2 regions of the Verrucosispora sp. CNZ293 genome follow, and region 2 is predicted to be linked to the other one. Evidence: riboswitches for the same ligand, from Rfam matches in the RefSeq annotation. Region 2 holds a riboswitch; the other holds the start of a gene.
What was found. A riboswitch is a leader RNA that binds a small molecule or an ion and turns the genes downstream of it on or off. The one in region 2 is predicted to bind thiamine pyrophosphate.
Positions count from the first base shown of each region.

Region 1: another riboswitch for thiamine pyrophosphate. It lies ahead of thiE (thiamine phosphate synthase); the one in region 2 lies ahead of CLT74_RS28335 (ECF transporter S component).

Region 1 is NZ_PEFR01000001.1:5,599,620-5,606,134, reverse strand. Features, by position in the region: gene thiD (bifunctional hydroxymethylpyrimidine kinase/phosphomethylpyrimidine kinase) at 1-4, opposite strand, end outside; partial or broken gene CLT74_RS25620 (thiamine phosphate synthase) at 280-912, opposite strand; gene CLT74_RS25615 (thiazole synthase) at 978-1,763, opposite strand; gene thiS (sulfur carrier protein ThiS) at 1,769-1,969, opposite strand; gene thiO (glycine oxidase ThiO) at 1,973-3,142, opposite strand; gene thiE (thiamine phosphate synthase) at 3,136-3,762, opposite strand; TPP riboswitch at 3,757-3,866, opposite strand; gene CLT74_RS25595 (ThuA domain-containing protein) at 4,219-6,515, shown strand, end outside.
Region 2 is NZ_PEFR01000001.1:6,199,177-6,205,691, forward strand. Features, by position in the region: partial or broken gene gndA (NADP-dependent phosphogluconate dehydrogenase) at 1-501, opposite strand, end outside; gene CLT74_RS28320 (hypothetical protein) at 908-1,135, shown strand; gene CLT74_RS28325 (CbiQ family ECF transporter T component) at 1,259-2,059, opposite strand; gene CLT74_RS28330 (ABC transporter ATP-binding protein) at 2,056-3,492, opposite strand; gene CLT74_RS28335 (ECF transporter S component) at 3,590-4,180, opposite strand; TPP riboswitch at 4,253-4,358, opposite strand; gene CLT74_RS28340 (permease) at 4,736-5,677, shown strand; gene CLT74_RS28345 (TIGR03943 family putative permease subunit) at 5,674-6,515, shown strand, end outside.

The DNA.
Region 1 (6,515 bases), 600 kb from region 2:
TCACGGCACTTCCTCTTGGTTGTTGGTCTGGGGTTCCGTGGTTGCGGTTGGGGGCTGCGGCCGACCGTGCCCACTCCGGGCGGTCAGGCTTGATCCCTGCGTGGGCACGGTCGGCCGCGGACCCGTCGTGGTCGGTCCCGCCGGAACGTGCCGGCTTGGGGGATTCAAGGTCGTCTGGGCCTGGTAGACGGTCGGCTGCGGACCCGTCGTGGTCCGTCCGGTCGGGAATTGCCGGCTTGCGGGCTCCGGAGTGGTCGCCTCGGTTCTGGTGGCCTGTGCGAAGGCTCGGGTCAGCGTGCTGGCTGCGGCGGTCGGGTCGTCGGCGCGCATGACGGCGCCGAGGACTGCGACGCCGGTGGCGCCGGCGACGGCACAGGCGCGTGCCTGGGCGGGCGTCTCGATGCCGCCGAGGGACAGCACGGGCACCGGGCTCAGCCGGATCAGCTCGGCCAGGCCTTCGGGGCGCAGGGGCGGGCCGTAGCCGGGCTTGGTCCGGGTGGGAAAGACCGGTGAGAGGGTGACGTAGTCCTCGGTGGTGAGGCGGCGCAGTTCCGACGCGTCATGGCAGGAGCGACCGACCAGGTCGGCGGCGGGCGGCGGATAGGGGCCGGCCGCCGACAGGTGCAGCGCGACCGGCGACCGGCTGGTTCCGGTGGCGCCGAGCGCAGCGCGGTCGGGATCGCCGTGGTCGATCAGTGGGTCGGGGCCGGCGACGATGAGGGTTCCGCCGGCCTCGGTCAGGATCGACCGCAGCTCGGCGGCGAGGGCGAGGCGCTCGACGCGCGGCAGATCCTTCTCCCGCAGCACCACCCAGCGCACTCCCCCGGCCACGGCCGCCGCCACCACCCGAACCAGCCCACCCCGCGCCACCCGCCGATCCGTCAGCAGCACCACCCCCGAGGGCACCTGGATCTTGGTACGAACCGGCCCCTGGAGGGGCGCTCCCGGGCCAGGATCCACGAGATCTGTTTGTGCGGTCACAGGTGGGGGCGGCCTTCGTCTTGGGTGGAGGCGAGGGCGTGGAAGCGGCGGGGGATGCGACCGGCGGCGTGGGCGAGGCGGCCGGCGGTGATCGCGTACCGCATCGCGGTGGCCATCGCCACCGGGTCCGCCGCCCGGGTCACCGCGCTGGCCAGCAGCACCGCGTCGCAGCCCAGCTCCATGGCGAGCGCCGCGTCGGAGGCGGTGCCGATACCGGCGTCCAGGATCACCGGCACGCCGACGTCCTGCCGGATGAGCCGGATGTGGTGCGGGTTGTTGATCCCCAGGCCGGAGCCGATCGGCGCGCCGGCCGGCATCACCGCGGCGCAACCGACGTCGGCCAGCCGCCGCGCCAGCACCGGGTCGTCGGAGGTGTACGGCAGCACGGTGAACCCGTCGTCGACAAGTTCCTCGGCGGCGCGCAGCAGTTCCACCCCGTCGGGCAGCAACGTGCGCTCGTCGCCGATCACCTCCAGCTTGATCCAGTCGGTCTCGAACGCGTCCCGGGCCAGCCGGGCCACCTTCACCGCCTCGCCCGCCGTGTAGCAGCCGGCGGTGTTGGGCAGCAGCCGCACGCCACACCTGTCGAGCAGGTCCAGCAGACCGCCGGGGCCGCTCGGCACCGTCTCCACCCGACGCAGCGCCAGGGTGACCAGCTCGGTGCCGGACGCCCGGATCGCCTGCTCCAGCACGTGCAGGTTGGCCGCGCCACCGGTACCGAGGATCAGCCGGGAGTTGAACCGCACCCCGCCCAGCTCGAAGCCGGTCGACTCGTTCGCCATCCGACTCACCCGCCCTGGGCGGCGCTGAGCACCTCGACCCGGTCACCGCCGCGCAGCACCGTCGCCGGCCAGCCGGTACGCGGTACCACCTCACCGTTTACCGCCACCGCCACGCCACGCTGCTGGCCGGTGACGTCGCGGACCAGGTCGGCCACCGTCAACCCGTCCGGCAGGCTGCGACCGGCACCGTTCACCGTCAGTTCCACGAGTCATCCCTCCGTCGCTGGCTGGAAGGTGCTGCCGGCGGCAACCGCGCCCACCACGTCCGACAGGTCGGCGAACCGGTCCGGCCGGAAGGGAGCGAGCAGCGGGTCGGCGCTGCCACCTCCGATGATCAGTTCGGTGATCAGGTCTGCGGTGACCGGCGTGAGGACTATCCCGTGTCGGTGGTGACCAGCGGCGACGAGCACGTCCGGGTGCCCCGGCAACGGCCCCAGGATCGGGGCGTTGTCCGGCGTGCCTGGGCGCAACCCCGCCAACGTCTCCACCAGGTCGTACTCGGCGATCTCCGGCAGCAGGTCGACGGCGGCCCGCAGCAGCCGCAGCACCGCTCCGGCGGAGATGTCCAGGTCGGAGCGCTCCTCGACGGTCGCGCCGACGACCACCTCGCCGCTGTCCCGCGGCACCAGGTAGACGTGCTCGCCGTCGGCGTACCCCCGGATCACGTGCCGGAAGCCCGGCGGGCCGCCATCGGGCGCGCGCAGTCGCAGCACCTGCCCCTTCACCGGACGGACCGGCAGGCCGGTCAGGGCCGCGACGCCGCAGCCGGCGGCGACCACTGTCACGCCGGCCGTGATGTCGGACAGCCGGCGTACCGGCTCGGCGACCAGCACCGCTCCGGCCCGCTGCGCCGCCAGCCGCAGCGCCGGCACCAGCCGGCGCGGATCGACCTGGTGGTCGGTGGCGGCGAGCGCGCCGCCGCGCACCCGGGGCGCCAACGCCGGCTCGCGCTCGCGTAGCTGGGACGGGCGCAGCGGGGTCACCGGCAACCCCAGCCCCTGCTGGTACGCCCAGAGCCGGCGCGCCTCGGCAAGGTCGTCCGCGGTGAGCCCGACCACCAGGGTGCCCTCGGTCCGGTAGCCGATGTCGGCGCCGGTCGCCTCGGTGAGTGCGGCGGCGAACCCGGGCCAGCGGTCGGCCGACTCGGTCAACAGGCCGGTCAGCTCCCGCTCGCCGAAGTACGCCTCGGCGACCGGCGCCAGCATTCCGGCGGCCACGTGCGAGGCACCGGACCCGGGCGCCGGATCGTGCACCACCACCCGCATGCCACGGCTGGCGCACCGCCAGGCCACCGCCCAGCCGATCGGGCCGCCCCCCACGACCGCCACATCCGGCCGGTGCCGGGTCAGGTCGGTGGTGGCGGGATCGCCGGTCACCATGTCAGCGCCCGAACCAGGTCGGCGGCGGCGCGGGCGGGATCGGTGGCCCCGGAGAGCGCACCGATCACCGCCACCCCGTACGCGCCGGCGGCCCGCAACTCGGGCACGTCCGCCGCCGTCACCCCACCGATGGCGATCACCGGCACCTCGACCGCCTCGACCACCGCCCGGACACCTGCCACACCTATCGGCGGTGGCAGCCCGTCCTTGGTGGCGGTGGCGCGGCACGGCCCGACGCCCAGGTAGCTCGCCCCGTCAGTGACCGCCGCGAGCGCGGTTGCCGGTTGCCGCGCGGTGGCACCGAGCACGGCCGTTGGGCCGAGCACCTGCCGGGCCGCTGCCACGGGCAGGTCGTCGGCACCGACGTGACCACCTGCGGCACCGGTGGCCAGCGCCACGTGCAGTCGGTCGTTGACCAGGCACGGCACCTCGTACGGCGCACAGCGGGCGAGCACCTGCCGGGTCAGCTCGTACGCCTGCCGGTCGGTCGCGCTGTCCTCGACCCGGACCTGCACCACCAGTTCGGCATGGGCCACCGGCAGCACGGCATCAAGCACGGCGAGCGGATCCCGCCCGGGTCGGGTGTCGGTGATGAGATGCAGTCGTCCGAGGGACGGCACGGCAACACTCCTCCCTGCGCCGGCATTACCCGGATCAGGTTCGACGGTCGGGGGCTCACAGCCCCCCTCTCAGCCCGGTACACCGGGCTCCCGTGGGTTCGTTGGGTGTCACCGTACGTCGTTTCGCCGGCTCCGCCAACCCCCGTCCTGCGCCGTCGGCCGGGGCGAGGGCTGCCCAATCGTGCCGACCCGCCGCAGCCTGCTGAACCGACTCGCAGCAGCACGGCCGCCGAGGAAAGGCACCGATATACAGCGACTCACACCAATAAAGACTGGCCCCGTTACCAAAACGTTACAAGGGCCTACCTTGCTCGAAACTAGATTCACTAACGCCAATTGAGTGATCGGATCGGCTTGTCGCCACCCAGACCTCGCTCGTCAGGTATGGGCGGTCGGACCGACGGGAGTGACCACCGCCGTCCACTCCGACCCGTACCACGGACAGAGGAGATCTTCGTGCCCCGACCCCGTCGGCGGCGAGCACCGCTCGCCGCAGCGACCATGGCGCTACTCGCCCTTGTACTCATCCTGGCCGCCGCACCGGCCCCGATCGCCGGCCCGGCCGCCGCCCAGGCCGCCGTACCGGTCGCCGCGGCGGAGGCGGAGCCGTACTCCGTCCTCGTCTTCTCCAAGACCGCCGGATTCCGGCACGACTCGATCCCGGCCGGCATCAGCGCGATCCAGCAACTCGGCACGGCTAACGGGTTCACCGTCACCACCACCGAGGACAGCGCCGCCTTCACCGACACCAACCTGGCCAGGTTCAGGGCGGTCATCTGGTTGTCGACCACGGGTGACGTGCTCAACGCCAGCCAGCAGGCGGCCTTCGAGCGCTACATCCGCGCCGGCGGCGGATACGTCGGCGTGCACGCCGCGTCCGACACCGAGTACGACTGGGCCTGGTACGGCCAACTGGTCGGTGCCTACTTCAACAGCCACCCGGCCAACCAGACGGCCACGGTGAAGGTCGAGGACACCACCCACGAGTCGACCCGGCATCTGCCGGACCGGTGGTCCCGTTTCGACGAGTGGTACAACTTCCGCACCAACCCCCGCGCCCGCCAGGTGCAGGTGCTGGCCTCCCTCGACGAGCGCAGCTACAGCCCGGGCAGCGGGGCGATGGGGCACGACCACCCGATCGCCTGGTGCCAGAACTTCGACGGTGGCCGGTCCTGGTACACAGGGGGCGGGCACACCCAGGATTCCTTCACCAACGCCGAGTTCCGGCAACACCTCCTCGGTGGTATCCAGACCGCGGCCGGGGTGGTGCACGCCGACTGTGGTGCCGGCCGAGCCGCCAGCTTCGAGAAGGTGACGCTGGACAGCAACACCAGCAACCCGATGGAGCTGGACATCGCGCCCGACGGCCGGGTCTTCTACATCGAACGCGACGGCCGGGTGCAGATCATCAAGCCGGACACCGGCCAGACGGTCACCGCGCTGCGGCTGAGCGTCTTCGCGGGTAACGAGGACGGCCTCCTCGGCATCCGACTCGACCCCAACTTCGGCAGCAACGGGTGGGTCTGGCTCTACTACGCCCCGAGCGCGGGCGGCTCCCGCAACCACCTGTCCCGGTTCACCGTCACCGGGGACACGATCAACCCGTCGAGCGAGCGCGTGGTGCTGGAGGTGCCCACCCAGCGCAACACCTGCTGCCACATGGGCGGGACGATGGTCTTCGACTCGGCCGGCAACCTTTACCTGGCCACCGGGGACAACACCAACCCCTTCGAGTCCAGTGGCTACAGCCCGTTGGACGAGCGCTCCGGCCGGTCGGACTACGACTCGCAGCGCACCGCCGGGAACACCAACGACCTGCGCGGCAAGGTGCTCCGGATCCGGCCGCAGGCCGACGGGACGTACACCATCCCGAGCGGAAACCTCTTCGCCCCGGGCACCGCGCGGACCCGCCCGGAGATCTACGCGATGGGCCTGCGCAACCCGTTCCGGATCGGCATCGACCGGGTCACCAACGTGCTCTACGTCGCCGACTACGGCCCGGACGCCACCACCGCCAACGCGAACCGGGGCCCGGAGGGTCTGGTCGAGTGGAACATCGTCGACCGGCCCGGCAACTTCGGCTGGCCGTACTGCCACGGCAACAACCAGGCGTACAACGACTACCAGTTCCCGTCCGGCCCGAGCGGGGCGAAGTTCAACTGCTCCGCGCCGGTGAACAACTCCCCCAACAACACCGGCCTGACCAACCTGCCGGCGGCCATCCCAGCCACTGTCGACTACGGCTACGGCGGCAACAGCCGCTTCCCGGAGATCGGCGGCGGCGGAGCCCCCATGGCCGGCCCCGTCTACCGGTACGACCCGACCATCTCGTCCCGCCGCCAGTGGCCGGCGTACTTCGACGGCAAGTCGATCTTCGGCGAGTGGAACCAGTCGCGGATGTACACCATGCAGGTCAGCCGGGACGGCAAGTCCCTTGTCGACATCAACCGGATCCTCGACCAGATGACCTTCGTCCGGCCGATGGACTTCGAGTTCGGCCCCGACGGCGCGCTGTACCTGATCGAGTGGGGCAGCGGCTTCGGCGGCAACAACGACAACTCCGGCGTCTACCGGATCGACTACACAGCCGGTGCCCGCGCCCCGATCGCGGTCGCCTCGGCGAACCCCACCTCCGGAGCGCCACCGCTCGCCGTCACCTTCTCCAGCGCCGGCTCGCGCGACCCCGACGGCGGGACGCTCACCTACGCCTGGACGTTCGGCGACGGCGGCACCTCCACCCAGGCCAACCCGAC
Region 2 (6,515 bases):
GACCTGCGCGGCGATCTTCTCGAAGATCGGCCCGAGCTTGCGGTACGACTCGGCCGAGCCGCCCGGCATGATGCTCGGCCCCCACAGTGCGCCCTCCTCGCCACCGGAGACACCGGTGCCGACGAAGTGCAGGCCCTGGGTCCGTAGCGCCTCCTCCCGGCGACGCGTGTCGGCGAAGTGCGCGTTGCCGCAGTCGATGATGATGTCGCCCTCTTCCAGCAGCGGCACCAACTCGTCGATCACCGCGTCGGTGGGACCGCCCGCCTTGACCATGATGATCACCGCGCGGGGGCGCTCCAGCGCGGCGACGAAGTCCGCCAGGGACTCCGTCGGGACGAAGGTGCCCTCGTCGCCGTGCTCCGCCACCAGCGACCGGGTCCGCTCCGGCGAGCGGTTGTGCAACGCCACGGTGAACCCGTTGCGGGCCAGGTTCCGGGCCAGGTTGCGGCCCATCACCGCCAGCCCCGTCACACCGATCTGCGCCGTAGCCCGATCCGCCATCCTCGTCGCCACCTTCCGCCGTCTACCTGTAGTGCTGCGACGGTATCGCGGCACCGGGTCGGCGCGCGCCGTCCCCCCACCGCTGGTCATCAGGTGGTCGCGTAGCGCACCACCATGCCGGCCCGCGACGGTGGCGGTAATTCGGATGCGCCCGCGCCGCCCGGCCCGGTAACGTGCGGGCATGCGCTACTGACGCCCCTTTTCCGAGCCGGGTCCGCCGCCGTTCGTGCCGCGACCCGTGTGCTCCCGGGCGTCCGCGCGTGTCCACCCGCCGTCGGCGGTCGTGGCGTCTTCCGTGGCCGTTCCCGGGGCAGCAGTCCCGTCCGTCCCCGACCGCTCTGATGGCGGTCCGCACGACGCGGCCGATCGACCGTCCACCGGTCGCCGGCCCAGCGAGGAGGCACAGATGCCCGCCAAGCGCAGTTCCCGGAAGTCCCGTCCCGACCGTCAATCGGCCGAACTCGCCGCCGTCACACCGGCGAACCTGGACGACGTCGCCATCACGCCGGTGCCCACCCTGCCGGCCGTACGGCCGACCGCCCCGAAGGCGGGTCCGCCGGCCACCGGCGCGTCCGGGGTGGGCCGGGGCCAGCGGACCGGCCAGGTCCGCCGCTACGCCTTCCGGCGTAGCTGACGGTCCGCGGGGTCGGGTGCGGCAGCGGTATCCGCACCCGGCCCCCGGCCCTCCCGCGTCGCGCCGGTGCCAGGCACCGACCACGTACGCCGCTGAGCAGGTGCCGTCCCGGCACCGGCGGGGTCAGCCGACCAGCGGACGGAAGATGCCGAGCGCCACGCTGACGGCGAGCGCGGCCCCGGCGATCGCCGTCGCGCCGATGACGAGCAGCCAGTCGGCCGCGACGAAACGCTGCCGGCGGGCGAAGGTGCGTGGCACCGCGCTGTCGAAGCCCCGGGCGTCCATCGCCACGGCGAGCCGGGTGCCCCGCCGGATCGCCCCGACCAGCAGCGTGAACGCCGTCGAGACGAACAGCCGCAGCCGGGCCACCGGACTGTGTCCCGCCTCGACGCCGCGCGCCCGTCGGGCCATGCTGATCATCTGCCACTCCTGGCCGAGCAGCGGCACCAACCGGAACGCGGCAAGCGCGCCGATGGCGAACCGGGCGGGTGCCCTGGCGTTCTGCACCAGCGCGTCGGCCAGGTCCGTCGGGTCGGTGGTGGCGAAGACGATCACGCCGGGCAGCGCCACCGCGAACAGCCGTAGGACCAGACCGATCGCGGTGAGCAGCACACCCGAGGTAACCACGATCGGTCCCGCGTCGAGCAGCACGCGGCCCGACCGGTCGGCGGCGAAGAGTACAAGCGTGACCAGAATGCCGCCGGCGGCGGCCAGCAGTGGCCAGGACCGTCGGGCCAGCAGCCGGGGGTGCACCCCGAACAGCGGCAGCACCGCCAGTTCCACGGCGATCGCGATCGCCGGGGTGACCGGGTCCAGCGTGGCCATCAGCGGAAACGTGAACAGCATCGCCGCCGTCAGCTTGGCCACCGGATTGCGTCGGGCCAGCGGTGCGTCCGGACGGGCGATCGGCTCCAGGGTGATCATCGTCGTACCGGTCCGGCGTCGAACGGTTCGAGGGCCAGCGTGCGGTCGGCCAGGGCGGCCACGAACTCCACGTCGTGGGTGACGGTGACCAGGCCGTGACCCGCGTCGCGCCTGTCGGCGAGGAGGTCCACCAGTTCGCGCCACGTGCGCCGGTCCTGACCGAATGTGGGTTCGTCGCAGATCAGCAGGCGGGGCGCGGTGGCCAGGGCGGTCGCCACGCTCAGCCGCCGCGCCTCGCCGCCCGAGAGGGTGTACGGGTTGGCGGCGGCGAGCCGGTCCAGCCGCAGCCGGCTCAACAGTTCCGTCACGCGGTCGCGGACCGCCGACTCGGCGACCCCGGTCCGCCTCGGCCCCAGGGCCAGTTCGTCGAAGACCGTGCCGGTGACGAACTGGTGCTCCGGGTTCTGGAACACCGAGCCGATCCGGCGGGTCAGCGCCGGTGCCCGCCAACGGTGCGGCGCGGTACGCGCGTCGGCTCCGGCCAGTGCCGGGCTCGCCGCCAGCCGCCCGGTGCCCGGCCGGAGCAGGCCACCGAGCAGCAGCGCCAGGGTGGACTTCCCGGCACCGTTCGGTCCGCGCACGGCGAGCGCCTCACCGGCGCGTACGGTCAGGTCGGTGGCGGCCAGTCGGGGTGGCTGGCCGAGCCGCTCGGCGGTGAGCAGCACCTCACCGGGTGGGCCGGTGGCCCGACGTGGCGGGATCTCCCGACCGGGCACCCAGACCCCCTCGGCGGCGAGGGCGTCCCCGTGTGCGGCGAAGACCGCCTCCGGCGGACCGTCGGCGCGGATCCCGCCGCCGGGTTCGAGCACCACCACCCGGTCGACGAGCGGCAGCGCCTCGGCCACCCGGTGTTCGACCAGGATCAGTGTGGTGTCGGCGTCCATCGCCCGGGCGAGTGCCGAGCGGATCATGGCGGCACCCGCGGGGTCGAGGTTGGCCGTGGGTTCGTCGAGCAGCAGCAGACCGGGACGCAGCGCCAGCACGCCGGCCAGGGCGAGGCGCTGCTGTTCGCCGCCGGACAGCGCCGCGGTGGGCCGGTTTCGGTGGTACGGGAAACCCACCCGGTGCAACGCCTCGTCCACCCGAGGCCAGATCTGTTCGGCCGCCACACCCCGGTTTTCCAGCCCGAACGCCACGTCGTCGCCGCTGCGGGCCATGACGAGCTGCGACTGCGGGTCCTGGAAGACGATGCCTACCCGGTCGCGTGCCTCGTCCGCCGGCCGGCCGTCGATCTCGATGCTGCCCGCGTGCTCCCCGGAGTCCTCGGGAAGCAGCCCGGCCAACGCCGCCAGCAACGTGCTCTTACCGGCCCCCGACGCCCCGAGCAGCAGCACCCGCTCACCGCGCTCCACCCGCAGATCAACCCCGCGTACCGCCCAGTCACGCCGTCCCGCGTGCCGCCACCCGAACCCCCGCACCCGCACCCCGCTCACCATCCCACCCTCCTTTCGCTCGTTGATCATGAGGTTGACGGTTGCTGTGGATCGGAATGCCGCCAACCTCATGATCGACGCGATGAGTTCCGGGAGGTCAGACCAGGGGGCGGTCGCGGGCGGCGGGGAAGCGGTCGAGGACGCCGGTGCGGGTCAGGGCGCGGGTGAGGGCGTACGCGCCGGCACCGGCGATTGCGGTGGCGCTGACGATGGTGATCAGGGCGTAGGGCACGCGGTAGGTGGCGATGTCGCGTTCGGCGTTCCAGTAGACGAAGTCGAAGACGGCCGCGCTCAGACCGGTGAGCGCGCCGGCCAGCAGGGCGGCCGGCAGCCGGTACGAGCGGTACCGGAAGGCGGCGAAGGCCAGCTCGGCGCCGAGCCCCTGCATCAGGCCCTGCAACAGGACGATGGTGCCCCACTGACTGCCCAGCAGGGCCGAGATGATCGCCGCCAGCAGTTCGCAGTACAGCGAGGCGCCCGGCTTGCGGATGACCAGGCCGCCGAGGACGGCCGGCACCAGCCAGACGCCGTAGATGAGGGTCTGTGCCGGCGGGAAGAAGCTGAAGGCGCCCTCGGTGGCGCTCCACACCAGGCCCCAGGCCCAGAAGATGACGCCGAAGGCGACGGCGATGACCGAGGCCACCACGATGTCGATGGTGCGCCAGCGGTTGCTGTCGGTGCTCTTCACGATGATTGCTCCCAGTCCAGATGCGAACCAGGCAAGACGCACGCCCCGTTCGGCGGCGCCGAACCGTGGCGGGCTGGAGGTGGACCGAACTCCCTGCGCTGGCATTACCCAGATCAGGTACGGAGGGTCTGCGGGCGGACCCGCACTCTCAGCGCTGTGCGCTCCCCTGTCGGAGGTGTTGTCTGTCCCGCCGACGCTAACACCACCGAAGATCCACCGGCAATGTGATCTTCCCTGGTCACGACGGGTGGCTGCCTCCCGTGATCCGGTGGTCCGGGAGGCGTGACCTGCTGGCGCGGGGATTTACGAGCCGGCCGGGTCGGGGAGCGGCGGTCCGGCCAAAACTGTGACATCCATCGACGTCATCCACGCCGGACGGTAATCTCAGTTCGCCGATCCGCCACGGCCGAAGGGTGACGGGTGACCACAGACACTGACCGGGCCGTGCCAGCCGGCGGCCCTGAGGGCCGGCCCTCCGGTGGGGGCGTGGACACCGGGACACGCCCTCCGGAGCCCAGTGGTGGCGAGCCGCCCCGGCGTTGGCTCGGCGACCGGATCGGCTCGGTGGAGGTGCTGGCGGCGCTGCTGATCCTCCTGATCATCTTTCGGGAGCCGATCGCCGCCGCCCTTGACGATCCCCGCATCCAGACCTGGACCACAGTCTTCGTCTCGATCATGGTGCAGGCGGTGCCGTTCCTGGTCTTCGGAGTGCTGCTCTCGGCTGTGATCGCGGTCTTCGTACCCCGGTCCTTCTGGGCCAAGGCGTTGCCCCGGCACCCGGCGTTGGCGGTGCCGGCGGCCAGCGCGGCCGGGGTGGTGCTGCCGGGCTGCGAGTGCGGCGCGGTGCCGATCGCCGGGTCGCTGATCCGCCGGGGCGTCACGCCGGCCGCCGCGCTGGCGTTCCTGCTCGCCGCCCCGGCGGTCAACCCGATCGTGCTCACCGCCACAGCTGTCGCCTTCCCGAACAATCCCGAGATGGTGCTCGCCCGGGGCGTCGCGAGCCTGATCGTCGCCATGATCATGGGGTGGCTCTGGTTGCGGCTCGGGCGCACCGAGTGGATCAGGATGCCGCGTCGGCCGGAGCTGGACGACGCGTCCCGGGGCCGGGCCTTCTGGGCCGCGGTCCGCCACGACGTGACCCATGCGGGTGGGTTCCTGGTGCTCGGTGCGATGGCCGCCGCCAGCATCAACGTGCTGGTGCCGGAGCGCTGGTTGCAGACTCTCGCCGACAACGCGTGGCTGTCGATCCTGGCGCTGGCGCTGCTCGCCGTACTGCTCTCGCTCTGCTCGGAGGCGGACGCCTTCGTGGCGGCCTCGCTGTCCCAGTTCTCGCTCACGTCCCGACTGGTCTTCCTGGTGGTGGGGCCGATGGTCGATCTCAAGCTGATCTCGATGCAGGCCGGTGTGTTCGGCCGCCGGTTCGCCTTCCGGTTCGCGCCGACCACATTCGTGGTGGCCCTGCTGGTCGCCGTGGGTGCCGGGGCGGTGCTGCTGTGAACCGGCAGGCGCAGGCGGTGATCCTGCTGTTGCTCGGCGGCGCGGTTATCCGGGCCAGCGTCACCGACCTCTACCTGCGTTACGTCAAGGAAGGGCTGCGTCCCTTCCTGATCGCCGCCGGCCTGCTGCTGATCGCCGCCGCGATCATGACTCTCTGGTACGAGCTGCGCCCGGCGGTTCCCCGCGCCCTGGCCCCGACCGGCGGTCCCGGCGGCACTCCCGCCGGTGGCGACGGTGCCGCGCCGGCCGGTGTAGGCGTTGGCGTCCCGGCCGGCAGCGGCGGCGCTCCGCACGACAGCGTTGGCGTGCCGGTTGGCGGGTCCGGCGCCGGGCACGACAGCGTTGGCGGGCCCGGTGACCATGACGGGCACGGGCATGCCCACCACGAGCCCCGGGTCGGCTGGCTGCTCATCCTGCCGGTGCTCGGCCTGCTGCTGGTCGCCCCGCCGGCCCTCGGCTCGTACGCGGCGGGTCAGGCCGGCACCGCGCTGAGCAGCCAGCAGCAGTCGGACTACCCGCCGCTGCCCGAGGGCGACCCGGTGCAGGTCAGTGTCCTGGATTACGCCTCCCGGGCACTGTTCGACAGGGGCGCGTCGATAGGCGATCGGCGGGTGCAGCTCACCGGCTTCATCGCCACCGGCGGAGACGGCGAGCCGATCCTGGCCCGGATGGTGCTGTCCTGCTGCGCCGCCGACGGCCGCCCGGTCAAGCTCGGGTTGACCGGCGACGTACCAGCCGGGCTGCCCGACGACACCTGGGTGGAGGTGACCGGCCGCTACAGTGACCGGCTCGGCCGGGATCCGGTGAACGACGCCGAGATCCCCTACCTTGAGGTCGA